DNA from 2 places in the Stenotrophomonas sp. STEN056 genome. Region 1 is predicted to be linked to the other one. Evidence: riboswitches for the same ligand, from Rfam matches in the RefSeq annotation. Region 1 holds a riboswitch; the other holds the start of a gene.
The links. A riboswitch is a leader RNA that binds a small molecule or an ion and turns the genes downstream of it on or off. The one in region 1 is predicted to bind thiamine pyrophosphate.
Positions count from the first base shown of each region.

Region 2: it holds a riboswitch for thiamine pyrophosphate, as region 1 does, so the genes downstream of both, ACVOLO_RS14970 (TonB-dependent siderophore receptor) here and thiC (phosphomethylpyrimidine synthase ThiC) in region 1, are expected to answer to the same signal.

Region 1 is NZ_JBRRDL010000012.1:60,292-68,076, reverse strand. Features, by position in the region: gene ACVOLO_RS08845 (winged helix-turn-helix domain-containing protein) at 1-1,004, opposite strand, end outside; gene ACVOLO_RS08840 (ion channel) at 1,253-1,924, opposite strand; gene ACVOLO_RS08835 (DUF4136 domain-containing protein) at 1,985-2,566, opposite strand; gene thiC (phosphomethylpyrimidine synthase ThiC) at 2,773-4,647, opposite strand; TPP riboswitch at 4,758-4,859, opposite strand; gene ACVOLO_RS08825 (BCCT family transporter) at 5,119-6,699, shown strand; gene ggt (gamma-glutamyltransferase) at 6,985-7,785, opposite strand, start outside.
Region 2 is NZ_JBRRDL010000033.1:23,325-31,109, reverse strand. Features, by position in the region: gene ACVOLO_RS14995 (hypothetical protein) at 114-836, shown strand; gene ACVOLO_RS14990 (DNA glycosylase AlkZ-like family protein) at 871-1,971, opposite strand; gene ACVOLO_RS14985 (hypothetical protein) at 2,045-2,440, opposite strand; gene ACVOLO_RS14980 (protein NO VEIN domain-containing protein) at 2,683-3,552, shown strand; gene ACVOLO_RS14975 (phosphotransferase enzyme family protein) at 3,719-4,855, shown strand; TPP riboswitch at 4,898-4,993, shown strand; gene ACVOLO_RS14970 (TonB-dependent siderophore receptor) at 5,064-7,235, shown strand; gene pnuC (nicotinamide riboside transporter PnuC) at 7,232-7,785, shown strand, end outside.

The DNA of each region.
Region 1 (7,785 bases):
CGGATACCGCGGCTGGCATAGGCGCCCGTCATCGAACCGAACAGCAGGCTGCGACCATCGGGTGCCCAGCTGAAACTGAGCATGTCGGTGCCATCACAACGGGTGGCGCGACGTGCATCGCCGCCGGTCGCGGACACCAGCAACACTTCGCAGGCCGCGTGCGGACCGAAGCGGGCAAACGCAATCTGGCGCCCATCCGGTGACCAGACCGGGAAACGATCGGAGGCATCAGCCGGGGGAACGACCAGTGCCACCGGCGGCGTGCTGCCGGTGCTCTGCACCCACAGGGTCGAGCGCCCCTCCGCTTCCCTGGCAAATACCACCAGCGCACCGTCGGGTGACAGCGCGGGGTTGGTCTCGAACGACGCGCTGGACGTGATCAATCGGTAGGGACGCTCGGGGCTGCCGACCACGCGGGTGCCGCTGGTCTCCGCCGCATCGGCCGGTGCGCGCTCCCATAGCAGCCATGCCATCACCACCGTGCTCGCCAGCAACAGCAGGCCCACAGCCAGCAGCACATGACGGCGCAACTTGCGCTGTGCCGCGCGGGTCGCGCGCGCCGGATCGGCCGATGCCGCCGTATTCTCTGGCGCTGATGCGGCATCAGCCCCAGGTGCTTCGGCAGCAGCGCTCGCCGAGTCGGCATCGTCCCAGGCCACCGGCGCCAGCAATCGATAGCCTGTCCGGGCAATGGTCTCGATGTAGGCAGTGCCGTTGTCGCTGCCATCGGCAGCAGCAAACGCCTTGCGCAGCTGGGTAATGGCCTGGGTCAGTACATCGTTGGTCGGCATGGTGTCCGGCCACACATCCGCAAACAGTTCATCGCGCGTCACCACCTGGCCCGCACGACGCGCCAGCGCCACCAGCACGCCCACACTTTTCGGGGTAAGCCGCTGCACGTTGCGCGTGCCAGGACCGTGCACCTCACGCGAGGAAAGCAGTACCGCACATGCGCCGATGGTAAGCCGGTCAGCGTCCGGCTTCGGATTGTCGACTGTCTGCATTACGATCTAAAAAGAATGCAGGCAGGACACAACTCCGGTGTCATGCATGCCAAAAGACAAAGCGCCCAGTCGCCAGAATCAGCAAAATCCATCGGCGCAAAGAGCAAATATTCCATCTGGAACGGATATTACTCTATGAGAGTTGCCGGTGTGCTTACACCGGAAGACATCAGGCTCTCTCTCGCCGACGGAATACACATAATCGATACATGATTCGCGCCTTCGGGCGCGATTTTTTTATCTGGCGTTCAGTTTTTCGACGCTTTGTGGATGGTCAAACCCACCAGTCGCGACACCACCAGCGCCACGTACATAACCCCTGAAAACTGCTCCAGCATGACCAATGCGCGTGCTTGTGGGTGCACTGGCACGACGTCACTGAGACCGACGCCCGAGAGCAAACTGAAGCTCAGATAAAGCAACTCCATCCAGCTTCTGAAATCGCCTTCGCTGGTTGCCACGAAGCTGCCGGGATACCACTGCTGGCAAACTGAATATGCAAACGCAAAGGCCCATGCCAACAAGGTAAAGGACGCGCCCGCTGCAAACAGTTCGTCACGCGTGACCTTGTGATCCTGCAGCATGTAGGCAATCAGACTGCAGGCTGTATAGAAATACAGCAGGCACTCGAATATCTGCGCAGCCGTTGTCAATGACGGCTTGTCGAACAATGCACCGGCAACGGAGAAGATCACCGCAGGCACCGCCAGCAGCAGTGCGAGCCAGATCGTCAGCGGGCTGCGCCGCACCACCCACACCGCCAAGCCCAGCACGGCCATGCCGAACGCGCCAAACAGCGCGCGCCCGGCCGGCATGTGTTCCATGGCCGGGTACAACAACACGCCCAGCAATTGCACCGCCAACAACCAGGCCGAAGGGTGCCGTCGCGCCTGCGCGATCCACCTCAAGCGTGATGCCATGCCGATGTTTCCTCGTGCCCCTGCGGTGCGTACGGAATTGGCAGAATGCGCTGCCGCTGCTTAGCGCGGCGAACCCGCCGCACGGTACGGGTATTGATCAAATATCGCCGCCACCGCCGCATCGATCTGCGCATTGCGCTTTTCCTGCGTGGCACGACCCACCGTCCCTACTGCCACGCCTTCCCACACCAGGCGCTTCTGTCGCACATCCACCACATCGACGTTGAGCGTGCCTTCGGTGTACTGATGCACATCGGTACGATCACGCCAATACGGCACGGCCATATAACTGCGCGCGCGGTAGCTGTAGTAATAGTCGTAGTCCACTTCCGGCATCGTGGTGACGCGCGTCTTGTCCTGCAGGTAGGCGTTGAGGTTGATCCACAGGTCGGGATTGGCCTCGTCATGGACATAACCACGCGCCAGCATCTGCGTGCGCACCGCATCGCGGATGCGATTGCTGGTGATGGTGGTATAGCCGCTCTGCTCCAGCGCCAGCGGCGTGTAGAACGCAAAACTGCGATAACGCGAAAACTCACCATTGGGATCAACCTGGCTGCTCACCCGCGGCGTACTGGCACAGGCGCCCAGCAGCAGCAATGCACCCAGGATCACAAGACGGAACATGGTATGAAGCTTCATGGCAATACCCCCGGTCTGGACTGGCAAAACGCTACCACGCCGGTGCAGGGACCGGCGTGTATAGGCCCGCGGTTATGTGAGCGGCCCGCGCCAGGGAAGCCGCAGGCCGCCGGAATCAGGCATCGGCCAGCGGCCGTAATGTGCTTCCCGTTGCGCAGGCTGCTCCTGCGGAAGCGCGCAGGGCAGCCCCACGGGATGCCCGGGCCTTACCCGGCCCGGTAGACCTCCGCGCCCTGCTCCCGGAACTGGGCTGACTTCTCCGCCATGCCTGCGGCCAGTGCGCCGGCTTCATCCACGCCCTGCTCCGCTGCGTAGTCACGCACGTCCTGGGTGATCTTCATCGAGCAGAAGTGCGGCCCGCACATCGAACAGAAGTGCGCCAGCTTGTGCGCGTCCTTGGGCAGGGTTTCGTCGTGGAATTCCTTGGCTTTCTCCGGATCCAGCCCGAGATGAAACTGGTCTTCCCAGCGGAACTCGAAGCGTGCCTTGCTCAAGGCGTTGTCACGCACCTGCGCGCCGGGGTGGCCCTTGGCCAGGTCCGCCGCATGCGCGGCGATCTTGTAGGCCATGATGCCGTCGCGCACATCCTGGCGGTTGGGCAGGCCCAGGTGTTCCTTTGGCGTCACGTAACAGAGCATCGCCGTGCCGTACCAGCCGATCATCGCCGCGCCGATGGCGCTGGTAATGTGGTCGTAGCCCGGTGCGATGTCGGTGGTCAGCGGCCCCAGCGTGTAGAACGGGGCTTCGCCGCATTCTTCCAGCTGCTTTTCCATGTTCTGCTTGATCAGGTGCATCGGCACATGGCCGGGCCCTTCAATGATGGTCTGCACATCATGCTTCCACGCGACCTTGGTCAGCTCACCCAGTGCTTCCAGTTCGCCGAACTGCGCCGCGTCATTGGCATCGGCAATGCACCCCGGACGCAGACCATCGCCGAGACTGAAGGACACGTCGTAGGCCTTCATGATGTCGCAGATGTCTTCAAAGTGTGTGTAGAGGAAGTTCTCCTTGTGGTGCGCCAGGCACCACTTGGCCATGATCGAACCACCACGCGAGACAATGCCGGTCACGCGCTTGGCGGTGAGCGGCACGTGCCGCAGCAACACGCCGGCGTGGATGGTGAAGTAGTCCACGCCCTGCTCGGCCTGCTCAATCAGCGTGTCGCGGAATATCTCCCAGGTCAGTTCCTCGGCGCGGCCATCCACCTTTTCCAGTGCCTGGTAGATCGGCACCGTGCCAATCGGCACCGGCGAGTTGCGGATGATCCACTCGCGGGTTTCATGGATGTGCTTGCCGGTGGACAGGTCCATCACCGTGTCACCGCCCCAGCGGATCGACCACACCAGCTTCTCCACTTCCTCGGCAATGCCCGAGGACACCGCGCTGTTGCCGATGTTGGCGTTGATCTTGGTCAGGAAGTTGCGGCCGATGATCATCGGCTCGCTTTCCGGGTGGTTGATATTGTTGGGCAGCACCGCGCGGCCGCGTGCGATTTCATCGCGCACGAATTCCGGCGTGATGATCTTCTGGATGTTGGCGCCGAAGCTCTGCCCCGGATGCTGCGCCAGCAGGCCGGCATCGCGCACCGCTTCGAGGCGCTGGTTCTCGCGGATGGCGACAAACTCCATTTCCGGAGTGACGATGCCGCGCCGCGCGTAATGCATCTGCGTGACATTGGCGCCGCCAATGGCCCGCCGCGGCAGCATCCGCCCCGGGAAGCGCACCGCATCAAGCCGGGCATTGTCCTCACGCGAGCGGCCAAACGCCGAACTCAAGCCCGTCAGTTGCTCAGTGTCGCCACGTTCTTCAATCCAGCGCGCGCGCAACGGTGCCAGGCCGGCGGCCAGGTCGATGCTGGCGTTCGGGTCGGTGTACGGGCCGGAGGTGTCGTATACGGTGATCGGCGGATTTTCTTCGCCACCAAACAGGGTGGGCGTGCGCGTCTGCACGATCTCGCGCATCGGCACCTGCAGGTCCTCGCGCGAACCCGTTACGAAAATCTTGTGCGAGCCGGGAATCGGCCGCGTCACGGATTCGGATAGTTGCTGGGCCTGCTGCTGCAGGCTGGGCTGTGCGTTCATCGGCATTCGTCCTGGTCAATCCACACGGGGTGCAAGGGCCATGCGCGTAGCGGCATGGCGGAACGAAGCGAAGGCGCACGCTGCGCAGCGTTGGCCCGGTATGGGCACTACTGGCAGCACACAAAGCTTCCCTACGCCGGTATGAGCCGGATCAGGTTCTAAGGGTATGTCTCAACCACGGCCCTCAAGCCGCGGTACCCCCGCTTCGGGCGGCATTAAACCACAAAGCGACGACAGCGGCATGGCGCCGTGCGTCGGCCTTGCTAACGGAACCGTGACATTCCGTTCAGTAATATCCCTGCCCAGCGTGGTGCTGGTACGGGGGTTGACCAGCCAACAGCGCGCGTCCCGTCCCTTTCCTGCCCGGCCACATGCACGCCGGCCGTCCTGCAACCCGTCCTCTGTAGATTGCGGTTCTGCGCTTCCAGGCTCGCTCCCTTCATTCAACCTTTTGACCGGAGAAGCTCCTCCATGGTGTTTCGTGTTTCCATTGCGCTGGTCGCACTGCTGGTATTGATTGCCGGCATCGCGCCTGGTCCCTTCAACGATGTGGTGCAGACCGCGCTGGCCGAGGTGGTGCGCGGCGCCGGTTGGCTGTATCTGCTGATCGTGTTCCTGACCTTGACCTTCCTGCTGTATCTGGCGTTCGGCCGCTTTGGCAACCTGCGTATCGGCGGTGAAGATGCCGAGCCGGATTTCTCCCGCGCCAGCTGGCTGTCGATGCTGTTTGCCGCCGGCATGGGCATCGGCCTGGTGTTCTGGGGCGCGGCCGAGCCGATATCGCACCTGGTCACCCCGCCGGAAGGCCTGCAGCCGCAGAGCATGGACGCCGCGCGTGCATCCATGCGCTATGCGTTCTTCCATTGGGGCCTGCACCCGTGGGCGATCTATGCGCTGATTGGTCTGGCAATGGCCTGGTTCCAGTACAACCGCAATGGCCGCGGCTTGATCAGTGACATGCTGCAGCCGGTCATCGGCCACCATCATCGCGGTGCGTTCGGCAAGGTGGTGAACATCGCCGCAGTCGTTGCCACGGCCATCGGCGTTGCAACGACGCTGGGCTTTGGCACCATCCAGATCGCGGCCGGCCTGCAGCGCGTGTTCGGCATCACCGCCGGCGTGCCGCTGCAGATGACCGTCATCGCGGTGGCGTTCGTGCTCTACATGATCTCCACCAGCAGCGGCGTGGAGCGCGGCATCAAGTGGCTGTCCAACTTCAACCTTGCACTGGCGGCATTGCTGCTGGCGGCAATCCTGGTGCTGGGGCCAACCGGCTTCATCTTTGACACCTTCACCACCACGCTGGGTTCCTACCTCAACCAGCTGGTGACGATGAGCCTGCGCATGTCGCCGTTCAGCGGCAGCACCTGGGTCGCGGACTGGACCATTTTCTACTGGGCGTGGTGGATTGCCTGGGCGCCGTTCGTGGGCTCTTTCATTGCCCGGGTATCACGCGGCCGCAGCGTGCGTGAGTTCGTGGTGGGCGTGGTGCTGGCGCCCACCCTGCTCGGCTTCCTGTGGTTCTCGGTATTCGGCGGCACCGCGCTGTGGTCGCAGCTGTTCGGCCATGTCGATCTGGTGCAGGCCCTGGGCAACGGCTACGAGACGGTGTTGTTCACCATGTTCGACAGCCTGCCGGCACCCTTGTTGCTGTCGATCCTGGCGCTGGTGCTGCTGGCCATTTTCTTCGTGACCTCGGCCGACTCCGCGGTGCTGGTGCTCGCCAGCATGTCCACCGATGAAGCCGGCGATCCGCCGCTGTCACGCAAGCTGGTATGGGGCGTGGCCGTGGCGCTCATCGCCGCGGTGCTGCTGTTGGCCGGCGGGCTGGAGGCGCTGCAGGGCATGATCACCATCGCGGCATTGCCCTTCGCCCTGTTGATGCTGCTGGTGATGGTGTCGCTGTACCGGGTGCTGGATGCGGAATACAACCGCCAGCGCCGCCTTGCGCAGCGCACGCGCCACATCATCGAGGCATGGATCGAACGCGAGCAGGCCGCGCAGGAGGAAGCGCGGCTGGAAGCTGAGCGGGTGGGTCGCGTTGATCAGTAGCGTAGGCGCTGTTGGGATTTAAACCGGGAGAAGTAAGGGCTACCCCTCCCCGGCCCTCCCCTTGCCTGCGGCAAAGGGAGGGGGAAAATCGTGCATCTGCTGCATCTGCTGCATCTGTTGCTTCAGCTGCTTCACTTGCGCGCGCCGGTTACTGCGCCGTCTCCGTGCACGTCTGCTTCTGCCCCTCCCTTGCGCAACGCGCAGGGGAGATTTGGGGAGGGATGCTTTTGCTCTCGTAATCCCGTCAGGCTGTTGGGATTTGATCCCAGCCTACGCAGCTACCACTTAGTACCCCGCCGCCTGCCCATCCTTGCGGCTTTCCGAGGCGCCGTAATACACGCCGCTCTGCGGGTCGCGCATGATCGCCTGGTAGCCGCCATACGGGCCATCGGCAAACGTCACCCGATGCCCCTTGCGCATCAAGCTGCGCACGGCCTCCCAGGAAAAGCCGGTCTCCAGGTTGACCTCGCCGCCATCGCGCATCGCCGTCGCCGGCCCGGTGGGTTCGGTTGAGCCCTCATGCTGGATGCGCGGTGCGTCGCCGGCTTCCTGCAGGTTCATGCCGAAGTCCACCAGGTTCATCACGATCTGCGCATGACCCTGCGGCTGCATCGCCCCGCCCATTACACCGAAGCTGGCGAACGGCTTGCCATCCCTGGTGATGAAGGCCGGAATGATGGTCTGGAAGGGGCGCTTGCCCGGCGCATAACCATTGGGGTGATCTTTCTGCAGCACGAACATCTCACCGCGGTCCTGCAGGATGAAGCCCAGCCCCGGCGGCGCCATGCCACTGCCCATGCCGCGGTAGTTGGACTGGATCAAGGACACCATCATGCCGTCGGCATCGGCCACGGTCATGTAGATGGTGTCGCCCTGCTCCAGTTGCTTCGGCGTGCCGGGCTGGGCTTCCTTCAAGGCCTTGTCCATGGAAATCAGCGCGCGACGCTCTGCCGCGTAATCCTTTGAGATCAAACGCTGCACCGGCGCCGGCGAAAATGCCGGGTCAGCGTAGAAGCGGGCGCGGTCGGCAAAGGCCAGCTTCTTGGCCTCGACGAACAGGTGGATGTGCTCGGGGGAACCGAAGGG
Region 2 (7,785 bases), on a different contig from region 1:
CCCCTGATCCGTACGACGTGCCAGCGCCCCGAGCGTAAGAGCAAACAGGCACCCGGCTCGACGCGCCGCGGCGGTTCGTGCATCTTGCAGGCACATTCCGCACTTGGATCTGCATGGACGCATCTTCCTCACCCGCTCGCTCCAACGCTGTACCGGCGCCGTTGCTGACGCTGGACTTCCCCGCGCTCAATCGCGCCCTTGACGCACATTCCGCCGCCATCGACGGCCCGTCGGCCGGCCCTTGGGAACGCCGCTCGCTGTACATAGGCATTGCTGGCGCCGCGCTGGGCATGCTGCTCGGCAGCACGCTTCCGGGAACGGCAGGCGTGGTTGGAGCGCTTGGCGGACTGGCAATCGAGGTCGGAGGACTGGTTACGTCATTGGTACTGCAGATCAAGCGCGATTGGCGCCACTTTCGTCACGCACGCAGCCAGCATGCCGAAGATGTTGAACGCGGCTTCATCCGCTACCAGCAGCTGGTGCAACGGGTGCGCGCCTTTCCGTTGGAACACCGACGCCAACGCCTGCACTACATCCAGGACAGGCGCACCACCATGCACGAGCGTCTTGGCCTGTTCACCGGCGGCATGGAGAAACTTGGAATACTGCCGCTCCTCGTGGCTGCGTATTTGCAGCTGAAAGACTGGCGTTGGGGTGATTGGAATGCCTTCTCCAACATCGGCCCGCTGCAAGCCACCTTCGCACTGCTCCTGTTAATTGCTTACGCGCTCTCCTGGCAACTGATTTACCTGCGTTTCCGGGTACAGGCCTACGAGGTGCTGCTCGCAGAGGCCAACCGGCAAGACACCGTCGAGCCGCAAGTTAGCCCACGCTGAGGCCAGGGTTCGCTGATCTCACACGCGGGCTACCTCACTCCACCAAATCCAGGAAGATCCGCATTCCCTCGAGCTCCGCTTCGCTTGATCTGCGGAACGCTGCATCACGCGGCGCCCGCCCTTCCACATAACCGAACTGAGAGTGCAGCTCGCCACCAACAACGCTGAGGTTGGCCCAGCCGATCACCTGGTCATGCCAGAGCAACGGCAGCGCGTAGTAGCCAAGTTTGCGTTTGGGCGCAGGCGTGTATGCCTCGAAACGATACGCCCACCCCCAGAACAACTCGAAACGCCGCCGGTCCCACACCACCGGGTCAAACGGCGTCAACAGCCGGACGGCATCATCCGGCTTCCAGCGTGCCGCGCGTGGGTTCTCATCCGCCGGCCAATACCAATCCACGCCCTCGACCCGCGCGGTGCCCAGGCGCTCACGGGCACGCTTCAGCGCTGCTGCGCGCAGCCCGGCCCATTGCGGTACGCCGCTGCGCAGGTGACCCAACAGCTGGCCGAGGCTGGCCGCCGGCAACGGGGCGTACTTGCGGATCACGATGTCGAGCAACGCATCCAGCCGTTCGTTCGCGTCTGCCTCGTCAACCGCCACCGCATCGCCATCGCGCAGCGCATAGACACGCGTTCCACCGTCCCTGCGCGCCACGCGCAGCATGCCCCGGTAGTGCATTCCATCAAGCAGCTGCGTGCTGGCGTTGGATGAGCCACCAAACCAGTTCGTGGTCTTGCCATGGGCGAAGTGCGCATCCACCTCGCGCGGATGCACCGCGCCACGCTCGGCAATGAATGCCCGTACTGCGTGCGCCTGCTTCCAGCGGGCCGGCGTCCACACCACGCGCGCCTCACGCGGGTGCATCAACGCATGGTGCTCGCGGGGCAGGAAACCGTAGTTGACGAAGAAATCCTCCTCCAACGCCAAACGCGGATAACGCTGCTCCAGCTCACCGGCCCGGTAGCCAACCACGCGATGGCGCAAGGTCAGATCCTGCGCCCGCGCCGGGGCACGAATGGGATCGGCCTGGACAAAACCCAGCTTGCCGATCGCCCGCATCAGCGTGGTCGGCTTGAACAGCGAGCGGGCGACGGCGTAGCGGCGGAGGTGGTTGAGGGTGAGGGGAGCGCTCATGGCGTCATGATGCACAAAAAGTGGGGCACGTTCGCTTGTCTACGCGTCTTTTTCGCGTACCGGATCGAAGGTTTCATCGCCAAAGACACTCGTCGGCAAAATGCCTTGATCGGCACACGTCCCATTTCCTTGCAGCATCAGAGAACTGAAGGAGCATCTGCTCCAGTGTCCCCCATACCGGCAACAATCGAATTTCGTCATGCTCCGCTCGACGCAATGACACCAGTTCATGGAAAGCATGATCTAGATCGCCGAAACCGCATTCGTAATTCCGCCAATGACGCTCATGCAAGGCAGGCAGCATGACTTGCTCGGGCACGAATTTTTCACCCCAGTCCAAACAAGCACGCAGTGCCGCATCAGCCTTGTCATCAACACCAGACAGCAACACGCTGCCGTAAGTCTTCCAATTTCCGGCATCCCGATATCGGTACTCCAGCACGGAGTAATCCACCGCTCTGGTCGTCATGATGGGCTCCACTCGCCAAGGAGCCATAAGGCTTGCCTGGCGCTGTCCCAAGGGCTGAGATAGGGGCCAAAAAACAGGATTGCCTGATATCCTTCGCCGAAAACGGGGAAGTCTGAATGGCCAAAGGCTAACTCACTGATTCCCTAATCTATAGCCATTAAGGGCAAAGCCAGAGCGTGCAACCACATGCTTCGGTCCACAGACACAAGCCCTGTACAGAAAAGTGCTCAATAGGAAGCGAGATGGCGGACGAACAGGCGGAAACCGGAAAACCGTGGACAGAGTCGGAAGTAACCGAGACCACATCTGCATACTTCCGCATGCTGCGAATGCAGGAGCTTGGCCAAAATTTCGTGAAAGCGCAGTTAGTTAGGCAACTTCAGCAGAGGATCCCTGCCCGCAACACCAAATCCATCGAGTACAAATTTCGCAACATTAGCGCAGTATTGAATACCCTCGGAGTTCAAGCTGTGGCTGGCTACAGGCCGTTGCCAAATGTCCAACACCGATTGATCGATATTGTCGCCGACATGCTCGCTTCGGACTCCCTCTTGGACGAAGCAGCAATCAGAAGCGTTGAGACGCCGGTCGAATTGTACGTTCCGCTAGATTTTTCTGACTTCGTTACACAAGTGCCGCGCCCAACCCACCATATCGGCGAGCAACAGGCGGCGTGGATCCAGAGCAAGCCGATCAAGCGAGACTACCTTGAGCGCGAATCGCGCAATCGTTCACTAGGACTTGCTGGAGAATTGCTCGTCATGGAGTACGAAGCCCGGCGCCTTTATGCCGAAGGCGCAAAGCAGTATGCCGATCAAATCGAGCATGCTTCCAATACTCAAGGTGACGGATTGGGCTATGACATTCGCTCTTTCGATACGGATGGCCGCGAGCGCTTCATTGAGGTTAAGACTACGGCTTATGGTGCCGAAACTCCTTTCTTCATAAGTCCAAATGAGATCAACTTTTCCACTGAAATGTCTGGTCAATTCCACCTCTATCGCCTTTTTTCTTTCCGCAAAAGGCCCAAGATGTTCGTCATGCCCGGGGCAGTGACTGAAAATTTCCAACTTGATCCGATTAGCTACCGTGCCACCCTGACAGGCAAGTGAAATTTCCTAGCACGACATCGAACAATCTGCCCCGCATAGCAAATCGCCTACTTCGGAGCTACGGAGAGTCCTGCGGCAACTCTAGCTCTCTCGCCGATCAAGTCTCGTGGGCTGCCATGCTCCTACCGTCGCTCCAGCTACACCTATCACGCACTAGTCTTCTCCCATGACTACCTCCCCCCACCGAGTCCAAGGCCTCAACAACGACGAGGTGCCCGCTGATTGGCCTCCCATCAGCGCGCACGAGATCGGCTGGCTGCGTGGGCGCTTCAGCGCGCTTGAGGGCACCAATTCCGTGCTCTGGCACAGCCCGCGCCCGATGTCGGCGGCGGCCATCGTGGAAGCGACGCACGGCAGCGTTTTCATCAAGCGCCATCACCACAATGTGCGCACCGCCGGCACGCTGGCGGAGGAACACCGTTTCATCGCGCATCTTGCCGATGCGGGTGTGCCGGTAGTCCAGGTGCTGCGGGATTGCACGGGCGCCACCGCCATCGCGCATGAGGGCTGGACCTACGAATTGCATGCCGTCGGCGAGGGGCTGGACCTGTACCGCGATGCGCCCTCCTGGACACCGCTCACCGATCTGGCCCAGGCACGTGAAGCCGGGCGCATGCTGGCCACGCTGCATTGCGCATCGGAAAGCTATGCCGCGCCACAACGTGATACCGAGATTCTGGTCGCGCGCGACGACCTGATCCGCGCCGATGATCCCATCGCGCTGCTGCAACGCGATTTCCCCACGCGCCCGGCCTTGATCGACTATCTGTCACAACGCCCGTGGCTGCAGGAACTCCAGCAGACCGTGCTGCCTTGGCACATGGGCCTGGCCGAGCGCCTGCGATCCGAGCCGCGCCTGTGGGCGCACAACGATTGGCATGTCTCCAACCTGCTCTGGCGCCGCGAAGGCAACACCATGCGCGTGGCCAGCGTGTTCGACTTTGGCCTGGCCTCGCCGACCAGCGCGTTGTTCGACCTGGCCACGGCCATCGAACGCAATGCCGTGGCCTGGCTGGAACTGGAACGCGGCATGGACGCCGTGCATGCAGATACCGCACTTGCATTGATCGCCGGTTACCGCGAGGTGCGGCCATTGTCCGCCGCCCAGGTGCATCTGCTGGCCGACCTGCTGCCGGTGGTGCACCTGGACTTTGCACTGTCCGAAGTGGAGTACTTCCACGGTGTAACCGGCTCTACCGCGGACGCGGACGTGGCGTATTACACGTTCCTGCTCGGCCATGCACGCTGGTTCCGCACTGCCGATGGGCAAGCGCTGCTCGCTGCCCTGCACGCCGCCGCCTGAACACGGGCGCGGGCAAATCCGTACCGTTTGTGGTCCAATACGCCCCTGAAGCGGGGGTGCCTGGTTGTTGCAGGCTGAGAGAGTCCCTTGGAACCTGACCCGGTTAGCACCGGCGTAGGGAGCTTTGAGCAGCAGGCACACCGCCTTCATGGTCGGTTGCGCGTGCGCGCCTTCGCTTCGTCTCCCCCACCGGCTGATGACGAACCGAATGAACCGCTGCTACCGAATCTCGTTGTTGACTGCTGCGCTGAGCGCGGCGTTGCCGCTGCATGCCAGCACCCTGGAAACCGAAGCTGCCGATCGCTCGCCGACCGAGCTGGCCGCCGTGCGCGTGCAGGCCAAGCAAGCAGCCGCGCACACCACCCAGTCCAACAGCTTCGGTCCCGGCGATTGGAAGAACACACCGGCTTCGATCACCGTGCTCGACCGCCAGCTGCTCGACAGCCGCCACGTGCGCACGCTGTCCGAGCTTGCGCGCAACGATGCCTCACTGGGCGACAGCTACGCGCCGGAAGGCTACTACCAGAACATCGCCATCCGCGGCTTCGCCCTGGACACCGCCACCGGCTACCGCTTCAACGGTTTGACCATCGCTGGCGAGCAGCGCCTTGCGCTGGAGAACGTGCAGCAGGTTGAAATCCTCAAGGGCGAGGCCGGCCTGGCCGCCGGCGTCATCGCCCCGGGCGGCGTCATCAACTACGTGGGCAAGCGCCCGGCCGAAGTGCGCAGCGTCAGCTTCGCCACCGATTCGGAAGGCACGCGTTATGCCGCCATGGATGTGGGCCACTGGATCACACCGCGCATCGGCGTGCGCTTCAATGCCGCATGGGACAACACCCACAGCTATGTCGATCACGCCGATGGCCGCCGCAACTTCTACTCACTGGCGACCGACTGGTTGATCGGCGAGCGCGGCAAGCTGGAAGTGGATGCCAACTACCAGACCAGCGCACAGCGCTCGGTCTCCGGCTACCAGTTGCTGGGCGCCACCGCGCTGCCGCGCAATGTGGACCGCAAGCACATGCTCGGCTACCAGGCCTGGCAGCAGCCGGTTGGCATCGACAGCACCAACATCAGCGCGCTGCATACTTTTGATTTCAACAGTGCGTGGCAGTCGCGCGTGTCGGCCAGCTACAGCCGTTCGGTCATCGACGACAACGTCGCCTTCGCCTATGGCTGCTACTACGCGGCCGAATGCGCCGACGGCAGCGTGCCGGGCAACTACTTCGCGCCCAACGGCGACTACGACATCTACGACTACCGCAGCCCCGACGATACGCGCCGCAACCAGCAACTGCGCGCCGAGCTGCGTGGCCGCTTCAACACCGGCAGCATCGAGCACCAGTTGACGGTTGGCGCAGACTACTTCGACCGCACCGTGGACAAGCGCCGCAACGTCAACGAATACGTTGGCACCGCCAACATCCACGACACGCACGTGCCGCAGTTCATGCCCTCGCCGCTGCTGCCCGGTCCGTCCGTGCGCCGTTTGGACAGCGAACAAAAGTCGCTGTTCGTGCTCGACCGCATGCACCTTGCCGAGGACTGGCAATGGCTTGCCGGTGGCCGTTTCGTGCGCCTGGACGAACGCACCTTCGACAAGCGCGGCAATCCCGAGCGCGACAGCAAGCTGTCGCGGTTCCTGCCGCAGACGGCGCTGATCTGGAGTGCCACCGACGAAATCAACCTGTACGCCAGCTACGCACAGGGCATTTCGCTTGGCCAGGAAGCCCCGTTCTGGACCACCAATGAAGGCAGCTTCCTGCCCGCCGTGCGCTCGCGCCAACTTGAGGTTGGCAGCAAGTACGCACCGTCGGACGCGCTGACGCTGAGTGCGGCGCTGTTCCGCATCAGCCAGCCGTTCCAATACGCCAAGCCGGACAACAGTGCCTACGGCTACTCCTTCGTGCAGCAGGGCCAGCAGAATCACATCGGCCTGGAACTGAGTGCGCAGGGCCGCGTCACCGAGAACCTGCAGCTGACCGCCAGCGCCAGCGCGCTGCGTGCGCGTGCACGCAACACCGGCACGCCGGCTTACGAAGGTCATCCATTGATCAACGTGCCGACCACGCGCGCCAGCCTGCATGCCGACTACCAACTGCCGTTCATTGCAGGACTGGGCCTCACTGGCGGCTGGCGTTACGCCTCATCCAACGTCGCCACTGCCGACGGCCGCGTGCGTGCACCGAGCTACAACGTGGTGGATGCGGGCCTGCGCTTCCAGCACCAGGTACGCGAGCATGCGGTGAACTGGAACCTGTCGGTGGACAATGTGTTCAACCGTTTCTACTGGCGCGACACCGGCAGCAGCTCCGGTGACTACTACCTGTTCCCGGGTGCCCCGCGCCAGGCGCGCCTGTCGGTCACCATCGCGCTATGAACCCGGCCGTTCTGGAATGGTCGGCCGTCATCGCCAGCGCCTTGGGCGTCTGGCTGATGGCGCAGCGGCGGATGCTGGCCTGGCCGGTCGGGTTGATCTCGGTCGGCCTGTACGCGTTGGTATTCGCCGAAGCCCGGCTGTATTCGGACACGCTGCTGCAGTGTGCCTTCGCCGGTTTCCTGTTCTACGGCTGGCTCAACTGGCGCAAACAGGCACAGGCCGAAGGCCGCATCATCATCACGCCCTTGCCCGCCCGCCAGTGGACACGCGAGCTGGGCATCGGCATCGCCTTTGGCATCACCCTGGGCGCGGCCATGCACAGCTGGACCAACGCCGCCCTGCCCTGGCTGGACGCCATGCTCGCCGCACTCAGCCTGGTCGCACAGTGGTGGCAGGCCCGGCGCCACGCCGCCGCATGGTGGCTGTGGATCGCCGTCGATGTGGTCTATGTGGGCATGTACGCGGTGAAATCGCTGCACGCCACTGCCGGCCTGTATCTCGTTTTCCTGGTGCTGGCGGCGATGGGCCTGCGCGCATGGAAGCGCGAAGA